DNA from 2 places in the Cytobacillus sp. QJM3NY_8 genome. Region 1 is predicted to be linked to the other one. Evidence: a T-box and tRNA genes for the amino acid it is inferred to sense, from the RefSeq annotation. Region 1 holds a T-box; the other holds one or more tRNA genes.
What was found. A T-box is a leader RNA that pairs with one kind of tRNA and senses whether it is charged. The one in region 1 lies ahead of proS (proline--tRNA ligase), so its partner is inferred to be a tRNA-Pro.
Positions count from the first base shown of each region.

Region 1 (7,528 bases):
CAGCCAGCCAATATCCAGCCAGGAATGGTTTCATTTAATTCGGATTCTGCTATGTGCTGTTCTAACTGGTCCATTGTATCAATATGTGTGTGTGAATTCTCCGAGCGGAACGCTTTTGCATTTTCGAATAGACGATTCTGCATGGTTTCAAGCTCTTTTTTAATGCTGTCAATAATGGCTTCAAGCGGTACCGCAACTTTGTCTCCAAGATCACGGGCCTTCATTAAGCATTGATTTTGGTCTAAATCACGTGGACCGAGTTCTATGCGGACAGGTACACCTTTCAGTTCCCACTCATTAAATTTATATCCTGGTGATTGATCAGAATCATCTAAGCGGACGCGGATTCCTTCTGCCTTTAATGCTGCAAAGATTTCATCTAACTTCTCCATAATGGCCGGGTTCTTTTTCCATGGCCCGACTGGAATCAGCACAACTTGAGTCGGTGCTATTTTTGGAGGCAGCACAAGGCCTTGCTCATCTCCATGAACCATGATAACGGAGCCAATTAACCGTGTAGACGTACCCCAGGATGTTGTATGGACAAAGGTGTGTTTATTTTCTTTATTCAAATATTTGATATCGAAAGCTTCGGCAAATTTTGTACCTAAGTAATGGGAGGTACCTGCCTGCACAGCTTTTCCATCTTTCATCATCGCTTCAATGGAAAAAGTATCAACCGCACCGGCAAAGCGTTCTGATGGTGTTTTTTGGCCATCATAAACCGGAATCGCAAGTAATCCTTCTACAACCTCTTTATAAATGGAAAGCATTTGCATTGTTTCCTTACGCGCATCTTCTTCATCCACATGAGCCGTATGGCCTTCCTGCCATAAAAATTCAGAAGTGCGGATAAATGGAAGAGTCTTCTTCTCCCACCGGAATACATTTGCCCATTGATTTATTAATACAGGCAGATCCCGATAACTCTTAATCCAATCTGAATACAAATGTCCAATCATTGTTTCAGAAGTTGGGCGCAGTGCCAGACGTTCCTCCAGTTTCTCACCTGCCGCTTCTGTTATCCATGGAAGCTCTGGCGAGAATCCTTCAATATGATCCTTTTCCTTCTGAAAGAAGGATTCTGGAATTAACATGGGGAAATATGCATTGCGATGACCGGTTTCTTTAAAACGCCTATCCATCTCTTCCTGAATATGTTCCCATATTTCATAGCCATCCGGCTTAAAGGCAATACAGCCGCGAACTGGGGTGTAATCAAATAAATCGGCTTTTTGAATCGTATCAAGATACCATTTTGAAAAGTTGTTTGGCTTTTGTTGAGACATCTTCTTTTTTCCTCCTTGGAAAATGAAATTTGTTTAAAAAATAAAAAAGCATAAAGAGTCCTTCAAAAGGACGTCTTTACGCTAATAGACGTGGTACCACCTTAGTTCGACTTTAATTTAAAATCTAAAGTCCTCTAAACGTTTGTAACGAAACGACCCGGTTAGCTTTACTAACAATCTCCGTGGCAGGGTTCAATAAGGAGGGGTGATATAGCTTTCAGCCCAGGCTATATTTTCTGTTTCACAATCCTTATTTACTTGATCACATCATTGATTCCATATATATAAGTTAATATATCAACTTGTCACAGGCAATTCAATATTTACAGGAGTTTATTTTCCATTTTAAACATCCTGCCCCAAAAGACTTTAAAAAAGACCCTCAGCTGATCAATTTTAAATGTTATGATAAACAAGTATGTTAACTATACATTTTTTTAGTTAACATTCAAACGTAAACGAACCATTTCAATTGGGGGGATTTTATGTATAAGCTGCGAGGCCATCATCTTTTTTGCCTTCTGGGATATCGGGGAATGGGCTATTCTCAGGAATACGTGGAAAATATGACACGTTTGCACCAAGCCTTGAGAGACAACCCCAGGACATGGATACAGCTTGTAAAAGGGCCAGATCAACTGTGTGAAAAGTATCCCAACTCAGGTGAATACCACTGTGAACACAACGATATTTATGAAAGAGATGCCGTTATTTTAGAAAAACTTGGACTTAAGATCGGGCAAATCCTGTATTGGAAGGACATTGAGTCGAACATCCAAAAATATGCCCTTCCCTCAGATATTCAAACTGTTTGCGAAACGTGTTCCTGGCGTTCATACGGCGTTTGTGAAGAAGGTATTCAAGATATTCTTGAAGGGAAGGGCTTAAGGGAAGTAAAGTGACCCTCCCCTGTTAAATACCCATTCTTAAACTTGCTTGAGAACTGTTTTAGATCTGCAACAACCATTATTATCCTGTTTATACAGGAATTAGTCGAGTCCTTTCAGAATATATGTGAAAAAAGGGTAATGGAGGAATTATCATGGCATTTGTGGCTATTTTGACGGTTGGACGGCTGAAGCACTCAGAAGAACATCCTGCCTCCCGGGAATTTTTTGAAGCGGGAATTGAAGTCATGCGAGAGGCTGCTAAAACAGGGCACCTCATAAAAGAATTCTCACCAACTAGAGCTAAGTTTCCTGAAGAAACGATTAAAGGAGAGGGTACCCCCATTCTCACCCTAACAGTATGGACAAACCTTCAATCTTTATATCAGTTTACCTATTCTGGCCTGCATAGGCAGGCATTGCAGGACAGGAATAAGTGGTTTGGGCCTCTTCCAGAGAGACAGCCAAATTATGTGGTGTGGTGGACGGATATGTTATCGGATGTATCCTGGAAGGAAGCTTTCAAAAGATATGATTATTATATCCAGCATGGACCTGATTCTTTTGCGTTTGACTTTAGACGTGCATTTGATCAATTTGGGAAACCGATCCTGCTTAAATAGCTGGGGTTAATTCTCCTGCACAGCATTTTTCCTATCAGCACTTTACTGCGGCCTCACCTTATACATTAAATGAATTTCATTAGCCATATAATCGGAACTAAAATGAAGTCCCTTCTTTAGCCACCACATGATGATGCCTACCAATGAGGCTGTTTTAATATCTATAGAAACATATTCGTCGGGCAATTCCTTCTGTGTATTCTTTCTTCTTATTTCTACTAACTGTTTTAATAATACGAATAGTTTTTCCTCGAATTGATTCAGCTTGAATAAGAACAGCAAATACTTTCTGTGGATATATAAATAATCAAGCAATTGGGTCAGCTGCTGCTTTTCTGATAGATCTTCCGATTGTATCAATGCTGCAATTTCATCAGATAGCCCGCTTAAAATTTCTCCGGTAATTTGCGTTAGAAAATCTTGAATATCCTGATAGTGCAAGTAAAATGTTGTCCGGTTTAATCCTGCTTCGGCCGCAACTTTCTGAACGGTCAGTTTTGAAATATCGGATTCCTCTGATAGCAGGGAAAAAGCTGCTGTTTTGAACATTTCCTTTGAACGGATTGTACGGGGATCTTCCTTTTTCGGCGCAGACATTCTAACCCTCCTTTATAGATTTTCATGGACTTTCTCAACAGCCCCTATTCACGCTGTCGATTAGTGAACACACACAAGAAAACTGTTCATGGTCAAGAATAGATGGTTTTGTTACTATGAATTTTATCGACAACATGTTGAGAATACAAGTTCAGAACGAAGGAGTTTATGAATGAGCAATGAAATAACAGAAAGCAATAAAAAAATATTATTAATCGTTCTGATTGCCGGCTGTTTCTTATCCACCTTGAATCAGACTTTATTAAATGTGGCATTGAGCAGTTTCATGGAGGAATTCAACGTAAAAGCAGCAACGGTCCAATGGTTATCAACCGGATTTATGCTTGTAAATGGGGTATTAGTCCCCATCACAGCATTTCTGATGCAGCGGTTTACAACAAGGCAGCTGTTCATTAGTTCAATGTTCTTTTTACTCATCGGATCTGTCATTAGCGCCTGTGCACTGAACTTTGGCATGCTGCTGGCAGGGAGGATGATTCAGGCAATCGGTGCCGGAATTATCATGCCCCTGATGATGACCGTCATTCTATATTTATACCCCGCCGAGCATCGCGGAAGTGTAATGGGGAAAATTGGCTTTGCAGTAATCTTTGCACCGGCCATTGCTCCTACCCTATCCGGTTTTATTATTGAATTTGTTTCATGGAGATGGCTGTTTATTGGGTTAATTCCCTTTTTAATCATCGTCATCGTTCTGGCTTTCAAATATTTGATGAATGTATCGGAAACATCAAAAGCGAGATTGGATCTCCCAAGTGTTATTTTGTCCACGATTGGCTTTGGATGCATTTTATTCGGATTTAGTGCCGCGGGAAGCAAAGGATGGCAAAATCCTATAGTCCTTACAACGATCATTGCAGGAATATTCTTTACAGCTCTATTCTGCTTGCGGCAGATGAAATCAAAGGAGCCTTTACTGAATTTATCTGTATTTAAGTATAAAATCTTCACTCTCACATCGCTTATCAATGTCCTAATTACGATGATTATGTATGCGGATTTAATCCTTCTGCCTATTTACCTGCAGGACGGGCGCGAGTTCACGGCTTTCGAAGCAGGATTGCTTTTATTGCCCGGAGCTATCATCAACGCGTTCTTATCTCCAGTTACTGGAAGAATGTATGATAAATACGGTGCAAAACCACTCTTTATTACAGGATTAGTATTTGTCAGTATTTCCATGTGGGGAGTAATCGATTTGAACGAATCGACTACTTATATGTATTTAATGGTCCGCACCATTATTTTGAGAATAGGATTAAGCTTTATTACTATGCCTTTAAATACAGCAGGATTGAATGCTCTGCCAAGAGAGCTGGGATCTCACGGCTCAGCCGTTAACAACACCATTCGCCAATTGTCAGGTGCGATTGGAACTGCAGTTGTCATCACTTTATATACGATCCAGGCAACTTCATATGCTTCGGAGTTGTCCAAAGAAAACATGACAGGAGGCAAACTGGAGAGCTTAGCTTCGATCTTTGGTTCAAGTTCTGCCTATGTCTTTATGTTAGTCCTATCCCTTGCAACACTGATTTTAGTTTTCTTTGTGCCTAAAAAATCGCCAAAAAACACCCATGATAAAGGATTGGCTCAACAAAGCCAAAGTTAATAACACGAGCATACCTAAGATTTCTTGGGTATGCTTTGCTATTTCTCGATTTTAAAAATGGGTGCTTAAGCGCAGTCTCTTGATTTTTAGTCTGTATAATTGGATCCTTCTTCCAAAAGTAAATCTGCCAGCCCCTCTTCTGATACTACATTAATGCCATTCCTTTTAAGCAAGGCCGACGTGACTCCATCTCCAGGAATTTTGTTGCCCTTAAACTCGCCGTTATAAATCATTGAACTTCCACAGGAGGGACTATATTCTTTTAGCACGACTGCAGTAACTTGCAGCTCTTGGGCCTTTCTTAACGTGATATAGGCTCCTTCTATGTAAAAATCGGTAACATCTCTGCCTGATTTTTCAATTACTTTAGCTTTGCCATCAAGAACATCTGCTCCGTCACCGTCTATTATCTCAGCAGGTTCTCTTGGTGTTGAAAAACCTCCAAGCAACTCAGGACAAACAGTAATTGCCTTCTTCTGCTCCAGCATTTGACGGATTTTTTGATTTAAGCAATGAGTGCCGTTATATCTTACTTCCAACCCTGCTAAACAAGAACTGACTAATATCATTAGTGACACCTCAATCTAATAGTTATTCTTCCACTAAGCGAAAATAAAAAAGAGTCCTTAATTGTCTAACCGGACTTTACTGCAATTATTGTTAGTAACTATACACATCGAATCGCCATAAAGGCAGGGAATTACCGGTTCTTCCTAAACAAATCTATTAAATAGTAAAGCTGTGAAATTATAAATGATAGCAGTAATACAATTATGGTTCCAAATATATAAACCGCTTCTTCTGCCGGATTGCCTCCACCCATAAATACGGATCCAAACATAAAAAAGAGTAAGACACTTACGATTGCAAATAAGAAAAAAATACTAATATACTTTGACATAGACTCCCCCATAAATCCATTCTTTCTTTAATTTCATTCGTTTCTTCTTTAGTATTTCCTTCTTTCATTGCCTTGTTATGCTTTTTATTTGTTCTTAAACATACTATTCATTTCCAATAAGAAAAGTTTAAGTTAAAGAAAACAAAAAAGGAACGGAAAAAATCCATTCCTTCATGAAAAGATGCTGCTCTTATTTAATGTTTTTATTTAGTGAATTTCGGTTTAAAATCACCCTTATAAGGTTCATGTTCAACAAACACAGTTATATCTTTGCCATCTTTGTCTTTACCCGTTCTTTTATAAGTAAATTTATTCTTATTAAGTTCGGTAAGTTCAAGCGCTGCACCATACTTATTAGCCCCAATTGAAACATGGGCTCTTATTTTATTTTCGTTCACAATATCGAAGTAGCCAAAATCACCGCGGCTTTTCCCTGTTTCAAGATTGAAAAATTCGTATTGATTCGTTTTGTCATCAAACTTTGCCAGACTTATAAACATCGTATTATACTTTGTTACATCATTGCCGTCTTCATCTAATACCTTTGTTCCGTTCCAGAGGGTACTGCCTAAAATTTTATCTCCATCTATATCTTTAACGATATCCCCCGTAACAGCGTCCAGCTGCTTGTTGGGATCAGTAAAAGAAAGCTCATTTTCTTTATAGGGAATATGTTCAACAAATACCTCTACGTCGTTGCCTTTAGCATCTTTCCCTATTCTTTTATAAGTAAAAATATCTTTATTTAGTTTTGTCATTTCGACAACAGCTTGATAATTCATTGATTCTGAAATTAATATTCTTTTCTTCCCATCATTGGTAATAAAGAAGGTTCCCTTGTCGCCACGGCTTTCGCCTGTCTCCGCATCGAAAAATTCATATCTTCCTGATTTCACATCATATTTCGCAAGACCTATGAAGTTTGCATTCTCTTTTGTTAAGTCGTTCTTATTTTTGTCATACACTCTTGTACCTTGCCAATTTGTGCCGCTGAGAATGTTAGCCATTTCCTGTCCTTTGGTTAATTTATGATCCTTTTTAGTCTCTTTAACCACTTGTTCTTGCTTCTGCTTACTATGATTTTCCTGGGCATTTGCACCAGCGCTGCACCCCGTTGCTACTAATGTAAATCCAAGAAGTATGGATGTTATTGCTTTTGCTTTTTTGTTCATTTATATCGTCTCCTCATTCTCATTTTTGCCTATTTTGCTCCTGCTCTTAACAAAATCTGTTCAATCTCTTTAAACCCTTTCTCACGTGCATGCTGCAGAGGAGTAACATTCTTTCTATCCGGAGTATTCACATCCGCCCCGTGATCGATTAGTAATTGCACAGTTTGCTGCTGTTTTACATTTCCATTATTCAAAATAATTGCTTCTAATAAAGCTGTCCAGCCGAGATCATTTACATGATTTACATCAATATCAGTCTTGTTGAGAAGTTCCTTGATGGCATCTATATGGCCATGTTCTGCAGCAGGGATCAATGCAGTTCCACCATACCGGTTAATTATCACCAGATCCGCACCTGCTTCGATCGTAAGCTTAAGAATTTCAACGTATCCTTCTGCGCCTGCATATAAGAAAGGGTTGTTTTTC
Region 1 covers NZ_CM149681.1:638,679-646,206, reverse strand. The annotation lists gene proS (proline--tRNA ligase) at 1-1,289, opposite strand, end outside; T-box leader at 1,353-1,569, opposite strand; gene AC0VZ9_RS03465 (DUF1284 domain-containing protein) at 1,775-2,191, shown strand; gene AC0VZ9_RS03460 (DUF3291 domain-containing protein) at 2,332-2,799, shown strand; gene AC0VZ9_RS03455 (TetR/AcrR family transcriptional regulator) at 2,842-3,396, opposite strand; gene AC0VZ9_RS03450 (DHA2 family efflux MFS transporter permease subunit) at 3,569-5,029, shown strand; gene AC0VZ9_RS03445 (2-thiouracil desulfurase family protein) at 5,116-5,598, opposite strand; gene AC0VZ9_RS03440 (hypothetical protein) at 5,730-5,930, opposite strand; gene AC0VZ9_RS03435 (DUF4822 domain-containing protein) at 6,134-7,102, opposite strand; gene AC0VZ9_RS03430 (ankyrin repeat domain-containing protein) at 7,132-7,528, opposite strand, start outside.

Region 2 (7,528 bases), 380 kb from region 1:
TGGCAATACATACAAAATCTCAATCAGCGTAAAGAAGAGGTAGTCCGCTTAATTGAAGAGCAGGGCAAGCTGACAGAAGAGTTAAAATCCAACATTGAAAAAGCGGTGAAGCTGCAGGAGGTAGAAGACTTATACCGGCCATATAAGCAAAAGCGCCGCACAAAAGCAACTGCGGCAAAGGAAAAAGGGCTTGAACCGTTTGCTGAATGGCTTCTCACCTTTCCCCTTAATGAACCCCCTGCTGCAAAGGCAAAAGAATTCTTATCAGATGAAAAGGAAGTAACCACAACGGAAGAGGCAATTGCCGGAGCGAAAGATATTATCGCAGAATGGGTATCAGATGAAGCAGAAAGCAGAAAATGGATCCGTATGGAAACAGCCAAAAAGGGAAAAATTGAGTCTTCTGTGAAGAATAAAGAGATTGACGAAAAAGGCGTTTATGAAATGTACTACGAGTATGAGGAACCAGTGAGCAAGATTGTTCCACACCGCACACTTGCATTAAACCGCGGTGAAAAAGAAGAAGTTTTAAGGATTAACATTAAGCCAAATACCGAATTTATCTTAAAGTACTTGTATAAAAAGTGGGTGAAGGATGAACGCTCCCCTGCAGGGGCAATTGTAAAGGAAGCTATTGAGGATGGATACAAGCGTCTGATTATGCCTTCGATTGAACGTGAAATCCGCAATGAACTAACTGAAAAAGCAGAAGAACAGGCGATCATGATTTTTTCTGAAAATCTCAGAAAACTGCTGCTTCAGCCCCCATTAAAAGGCAAGATAGTACTTGGTGTAGACCCTGCCTACAGAACTGGCTGCAAGCTTGCAGTTGTAGATGAAACTGGAAAAGTACTTGATATCGGTGTCATATATCCGCATCCTCCTGTTTCCAAAACGAAACAAGCACGAGAGAAAGTAGTTCATATTCTAAACACCTACAAAGTAGAAATGGTTGCCATCGGCAATGGAACCGCCTCAAGGGAAACCGAGCAGTTCATCGCTGACATTTTAAAGGACATGAAAGAGGAGATATTCTACCTAATTGTCAATGAAGCAGGGGCGAGCGTATATTCTGCCTCAGACCTTGCCAGAGAAGAGTTTCCTGATTTTCAGGTGGAAGAAAGGAGTGCTGTATCCATCGCCCGCCGCCTCCAGGATCCTCTTGCAGAATTGGTTAAGATTGATCCCAAGTCCGTGGGGGTTGGCCAATATCAGCATGACGTATCTCAGAAAAAGCTGTCAGAATCACTCTCTTTTGTTGTAGAGACAGCGGTAAACCAAGTGGGTGTCAATGTAAATACAGCTTCATCTTCGCTGCTGCAGCATGTAGCTGGCCTTTCAAAAACAGTTGCTGTGAATATAATCAAGAAACGAGAAGAAGAAGGGAAATTTACAGACCGCAAGCAGTTGAAAAAGATTCCGCGCCTTGGCGCCAAAACCTATGAACAGGCAATAGGCTTCCTGCGGATTATCGATGGGAAAGAACCTCTGGACCGGACTGGTATACACCCTGAAACGTATGCAGTAGTAAATAAATTGCTTGCTAATCTCGGCTTTAAATCCAGTGACCTTGGAACACAATCATTAAGGGAAGCACTAAAAGGCATAAATATCAGCCAGACAGCCCGGGAGCTTGAAATTGGTGAACTTACACTGAGAGATATTATTGATGCCTTAATGAGACCTGAAAGGGATCCGCGTGATGAGCTGCCAAAGCCGCTCCTAAAGAAAGAAGTCCTGAAACTTGAGGATCTGCAGGAAGGGATGGAGCTTCAAGGGACAGTGAGAAATGTTGTCGACTTTGGTGCATTCGTTGATATCGGAGTCAAACAGGATGGCCTTGTTCATATATCCAAACTTAGCCGCCAATTTGTCAAACATCCGCTGGATGTCGTGTCCGTTGGGGATGTAGTAACAGTCTGGGTTGATTCTGTTGATAAGCACAAGGGAAGAGTCGCCTTAACTATGCTTGACCAAACTAATTAACATTCCTTTGTTTTGCTGGCTTAAATGGCTTGTTCTTCGAGTCATAAGCCAAATCACGCCGGAAATCAATATTTCTAGCGTGATTTGGCCTATGCTTGTGAGGTTTTCAAAGGGCTGTAGCTGCTTTTAGCTGGTATATCTCAGGCTCGCCATATTTTATGAGCAGTGTTTCTTTCTATAGAAAAACCAGCACTGATTCAGCAGCTTGATCTGATACCGGTCCTTTTCATAAAAAGCACGCTGGATTTGGTTTTGAAACCATACAGGCATCTGATTTACCTCCCGTGTATTGGAATCTGATAATCGCTCCCTAGGGCAGCAAAGCGAGTTCAGAGCTATAATAGGTATATATAATGTATGCTATAATAGGTTGTCATGTTTATGATAAGAGAGGAAAAACATTGTTATGAATGACCAGGAGCTTCAGACACTTGTTGAAAAGATATCCTTAGAAAGTTTCGGCAAGCCCTTTCGCCATCAGGCTTATTTTAATTCACGCCTCAGGTCGACTGGCGGAAGATATATGCTGAGTTCACATCATGTTGAAATAAACAAAAAGTATTATGAGCAGCTTGGGGTCGGAGAATTAGAAGGTATTATTAAGCACGAGCTTTGTCATTATCATTTGCATTTAGAAGGAAAAGGATATAAACATCGTGATCAGGATTTCAGAATGCTAATGAAAAAAGTGGGAGCACCTCGATTTTGTTCGGCCTTGCCTGATTATCCAAAAACAAATAGATCTGCTAAGATTCTTGTTTATATGTGTAAGGAATGCGGTCAAACTTATCAAAGAAAAAGAATGGTTGATACGAGGAAATATGTTTGCGGTAAATGCAAGGGGAAATTAGTTTTAAAAAAGAATTGACATTAGATTAAGTACACTTTATATTTAATAATTGTCGCAGGACAAAATAGGATAAACGGCTAATAAATTCTTCTAAAAACAAGCTTGACTTTTATAGCCTCCGTCCTTATAATATGAAGAGTCGATAAGATGTTAACTGTTTTATCGATAAAGTTCATTATTATTCCGCAGTAGCTCAGTGGTAGAGCATTCGGCTGTTAACCGAACGGTCGCAGGTTCGAATCCTGCCTGCGGAGCCATATTTGGGGAAGTACTCAAGTGGCTGAAGAGGCGCCCCTGCTAAGGGTGTAGGTCGCGTAAGCGGCGCGAGGGTTCAAATCCCTCCTTCTCCGCCAGAAAATTCTCACAATGGCCCGTTGGTCAAGCGGTTAAGACACCGCCCTTTCACGGCGGTAACACGGGTTCGAATCCCGTACGGGTCACTTTTTTTGTTTCCGACGGTTTTATGTGGATGGTCCCGTGGTGTAGCGGTTAACATGCCTGCCTGTCACGCAGGAGATCGCGGGTTCGATTCCCGTCGGGACCGCCATTTGTTATTGGGCTATAGCCAAGCGGTAAGGCACCGGACTTTGACTCCGTCACTCGCAGGTTCGAATCCTGCTAGCCCAGCCATTTTTGATGAGCCATTAGCTCAGTCGGTAGAGCATCTGACTTTTAATCAGAGGGTCGAAGGTTCGAGTCCTTCATGGCTCACCATTTTAATTTCATATTGCGGGTGTGGCGGAATTGGCAGACGCACCAGACTTAGGATCTGGCGCCGCAAGGCGTGGGGGTTCGACTCCCTTCACCCGCACCATTAATTACCATTGAGATAAGTGCTACGTTTTGGTATGATGTTACTTGTCGCTTCATTAAGCGGTCGTGGCGGAATGGCAGACGCGCTAGGTTGAGGGCCTAGTGGGGGCAACCCCGTGGAGGTTCAAGTCCTCTCGGCCGCACCAAAAAAAGTTGTTGACTTTTGAAATCTAGGTTGATATAATATAAGAGTTGCTTTAAAAGATGCGCCCGTAGCTCAATTGGATAGAGCGTTTGACTACGGATCAAAAGGTTAGGGGTTCGACTCCTCTCGGGCGCGCCATATTACGGGGAGTAGCTCAGCTTGGTAGAGCACTTGGTTTGGGACCAAGGGGTCGCAGGTTCGAATCCTGTCTTCCCGACCATTCGGGAAACAATAATTTTATATGCGGGTGTAGTTTAGTGGTAAAACCTCAGCCTTCCAAGCTGATGATGAGGGTTCGATTCCCTTCACCCGCTCCAAACTTTCTGATTGATCTTTGAAAACTGAACGAACAAAAACGTCAACGTTAATTCTTTAGTCTTTTTTGAAAAGACAACTTATGAGCTTAATCAACTCTTATATGGAGAGTTTGATCCTGGCTCAGGACGAACGCTGGCGGCGTGCCTAATACATGCAAGTCGAGCGGACAGATGGGAGCTTGCTCCCTGAAGTCAGCGGCGGACGGGTGAGTAACACGTGGGCAACCTGCCTGTAAGACTGGGATAACTCCGGGAAACCGGGGCTAATACCGGATAATTCTTTCCCTCACATGAAGGAAAGCTGAAAGATGGTTTCGGCTATCACTTACAGATGGGCCCGCGGCGCATTAGCTAGTTGGTGAGGTAACGGCTCACCAAGGCAACGATGCGTAGCCGACCTGAGAGGGTGATCGGCCACACTGGGACTGAGACACGGCCCAGACTCCTACGGGAGGCAGCAGTAGGGAATCTTCCGCAATGGACGAAAGTCTGACGGAGCAACGCCGCGTGAGTGATGAAGGTTTTCGGATCGTAAAACTCTGTTGTTAGGGAAGAATAAGTACCGGAGTAACTGCCGGTACCTTGACGGTACCTAACCAGAAAGCCACGGCTAACTACGTGCCAGCAGCCGCGGTAATACGTAGGTGGCAAGCGTTGTCCGGAATTATTGGGCGTAAAGCGCGCGCAGGCGGTTCCTTAAGTCTGATGTGAAAGCCCCCGGCTCAACCGGGGAGGGTCATTGGAAACTGGGGAACTTGAGTGCAGAAGAGAAGAGTGGAATTCCACGTGTAGCGGTGAAATGCGTAGAGATGTGGAGGAACACCAGTGGCGAAGGCGACTCTTTGGTCTGTAACTGACGCTGAGGCGCGAAAGCGTGGGGAGCAAACAGGATTAGATACCCTGGTAGTCCACGCCGTAAACGATGAGTGCTAAGTGTTAGAGGGTTTCCGCCCTTTAGTGCTGCAGCAAACGCATTAAGCACTCCGCCTGGGGAGTACGGCCGCAAGGCTGAAACTCAAAGGAATTGACGGGGGCCCGCACAAGCGGTGGAGCATGTGGTTTAATTCGAAGCAACGCGAAGAACCTTACCAGGTCTTGACATCTCCTGACAACCCTAGAGATAGGGCGTTCCCCTTCGGGGGACAGGATGACAGGTGGTGCATGGTTGTCGTCAGCTCGTGTCGTGAGATGTTGGGTTAAGTCCCGCAACGAGCGCAACCCTTGATCTTAGTTGCCAGCATTCAGTTGGGCACTCTAAGGTGACTGCCGGTGACAAACCGGAGGAAGGTGGGGATGACGTCAAATCATCATGCCCCTTATGACCTGGGCTACACACGTGCTACAATGGATGGTACAAAGGGCTGCGAGACCGCGAGGTTAAGCGAATCCCATAAAACCATTCTCAGTTCGGATTGCAGGCTGCAACTCGCCTGCATGAAGCCGGAATCGCTAGTAATCGCGGATCAGCATGCCGCGGTGAATACGTTCCCGGGCCTTGTACACACCGCCCGTCACACCACGAGAGTTTGTAACACCCGAAGTCGGTGGGGTAACCTTTTGGAGCCAGCCGCCTAAGGTGGGACAGATGATTGGGGTGAAGTCGTAACAAGGTAGCCGTATCGGAAGGTGCGGCTGGATCACCTCCTTTCTAAGGATATTTACATGAAACGTGACGCGTTTTGTTCGTTCAGTTTTGAGAGTTCAATCTCTCAATGAAAGATTCGTTCTTTGAAAACTAGATAATGATAATGAAGAAGCAATAACCGAGTAATCGCCATCTTAGTTTTTTTCTCTTATTTTGAAAATAAGTAAGAGCACAAACCATGAGGACGATGAGCGGCAAGGAGATCAAGGAAGCGACCGAGTGAGCACCGGAGCGTACTTCAGTAACGTGAGGAGCGGAGCGAGAGAGCTGACGCAGAGATCCGCAGTCGATCAGCGGCCGAAGTAGGTTAAGTTAGAAAGGGCGCACGGTGAATGCCTTGGCACTAGGAGCCGATGAAGGACGGTACTAACACCGATATGCTTCGGGGAGCTGTAAGTAAGCTTTGATCCGGAGATTTCCGAATGGGGAAACCCCCTATCCGTAATGGGATAGGATCTTTACCTGAATACATAGGGTATAGAAGGCAGACCCGGGGAACTGAAACATCTAAGTACCCGGAGGAAGAGAAAGCAAACGCGATTCCCTGAGTAGCGGCGAGCGAAACGGGATTAGCCCAAACCAAGAGGCTTGCCTCTTGGGGTTGTAGGACACTCTACACGGAGTTACAAAGGAACGAGGTAAATGAACAGGTCTGGAAAGGCCGGCCAGAGAAGGTAAAAGCCCTGTAGTTGAAACTTCGTTCCCTCCAGAGTGGATCCTGAGTACGGCGGGACACGAGAAATCCCGTCGGAAGCAGGGAGGACCATCTCCCAAGGCTAAATACTACCTAGTGACCGATAGTGAACCAGTACCGTGAGGGAAAGGTGAAAAGCACCCCGGAAGGGGAGTGAAAGAGATCCTGAAACCGTGTGCCTACAAGTAGTTAGAGCCCGTTAATGGGTGATAGCGTGCCTTTTGTAGAATGAACCGGCGAGTTACGATTACATGCGAGGTTAAGTTGATGAGACGGAGCCGCAGCGAAAGCGAGTCTGAATAGGGCGAATGAGTATGTGGTCGTAGACCCGAAACCAGGTGATCTACCCATGTCCAGGGTGAAGTCCAGGTAACACTGGATGGAGGCCCGAACCCACGCACGTTGAAAAGTGCGGGGATGAGGTGTGGGTAGCGGAGAAATTCCAATCGAACTTGGAGATAGCTGGTTCTCTCCGAAATAGCTTTAGGGCTAGCCTCATGTAGTAAGAGTCTTGGAGGTAGAGCACTGTTTGGACTAGGGGCCCCCATCGGGTTACCGAATTCAGACAAACTCCGAATGCCAAAGACTTATCCATGGGAGTCAGACTGCGAGTGATAAGATCCGTAGTCAAGAGGGAAACAGCCCAGACCACCAGCTAAGGTCCCAAAGTATACGTTAAGTGGAAAAGGATGTGGAGTTGCTTAGACAACCAGGATGTTGGCTTAGAAGCAGCCACCATTTAAAGAGTGCGTAATAGCTCACTGGTCGAGTGACTCCGCGCCGAAAATGTACCGGGGCTAAACGTATCACCGAAGCTGTGGATTGACATCTTACGATGTCAGTGGTAGGAGAGCGTTCTAAGGGCGTTGAAGCCAGACCGCAAGGACTGGTGGAGCGCTTAGAAGTGAGAATGCCGGTATGAGTAGCGAAAGATGGGTGAGAATCCCATCCACCGAATGCCTAAGGTTTCCTGAGGAAGGCTCGTCCGCTCAGGGTTAGTCGGGACCTAAGCCGAGGCTGAAAAGCGTAGGCGATGGACAACAGGTTGATATTCCTGTACCACCTCTTTACCGTTTGA
Region 2 covers NZ_CM149681.1:260,326-267,853, forward strand. The annotation lists gene AC0VZ9_RS01430 (Tex family protein) at 1-1,986, shown strand, start outside; gene cmpA (cortex morphogenetic protein CmpA) at 2,143-2,256, opposite strand; gene AC0VZ9_RS01440 (SprT family protein) at 2,393-2,854, shown strand; tRNA gene AC0VZ9_RS01445 (tRNA-Asn) at 3,019-3,093, shown strand; tRNA gene AC0VZ9_RS01450 (tRNA-Ser) at 3,099-3,189, shown strand; tRNA gene AC0VZ9_RS01455 (tRNA-Glu) at 3,205-3,276, shown strand; tRNA gene AC0VZ9_RS01460 (tRNA-Asp) at 3,308-3,383, shown strand; tRNA gene AC0VZ9_RS01465 (tRNA-Gln) at 3,392-3,466, shown strand; tRNA gene AC0VZ9_RS01470 (tRNA-Lys) at 3,475-3,550, shown strand; tRNA gene AC0VZ9_RS01475 (tRNA-Leu) at 3,566-3,650, shown strand; tRNA gene AC0VZ9_RS01480 (tRNA-Leu) at 3,710-3,795, shown strand; tRNA gene AC0VZ9_RS01485 (tRNA-Arg) at 3,856-3,932, shown strand; tRNA gene AC0VZ9_RS01490 (tRNA-Pro) at 3,938-4,014, shown strand; tRNA gene AC0VZ9_RS01495 (tRNA-Gly) at 4,038-4,111, shown strand; rRNA gene AC0VZ9_RS01500 (16S ribosomal RNA) at 4,210-5,759, shown strand; rRNA gene AC0VZ9_RS01505 (23S ribosomal RNA) at 6,062-7,528, shown strand, end outside.
Region 2: it has a tRNA-Pro gene. The T-box ahead of proS (proline--tRNA ligase) is inferred to sense a tRNA for this amino acid. The anticodon was not compared.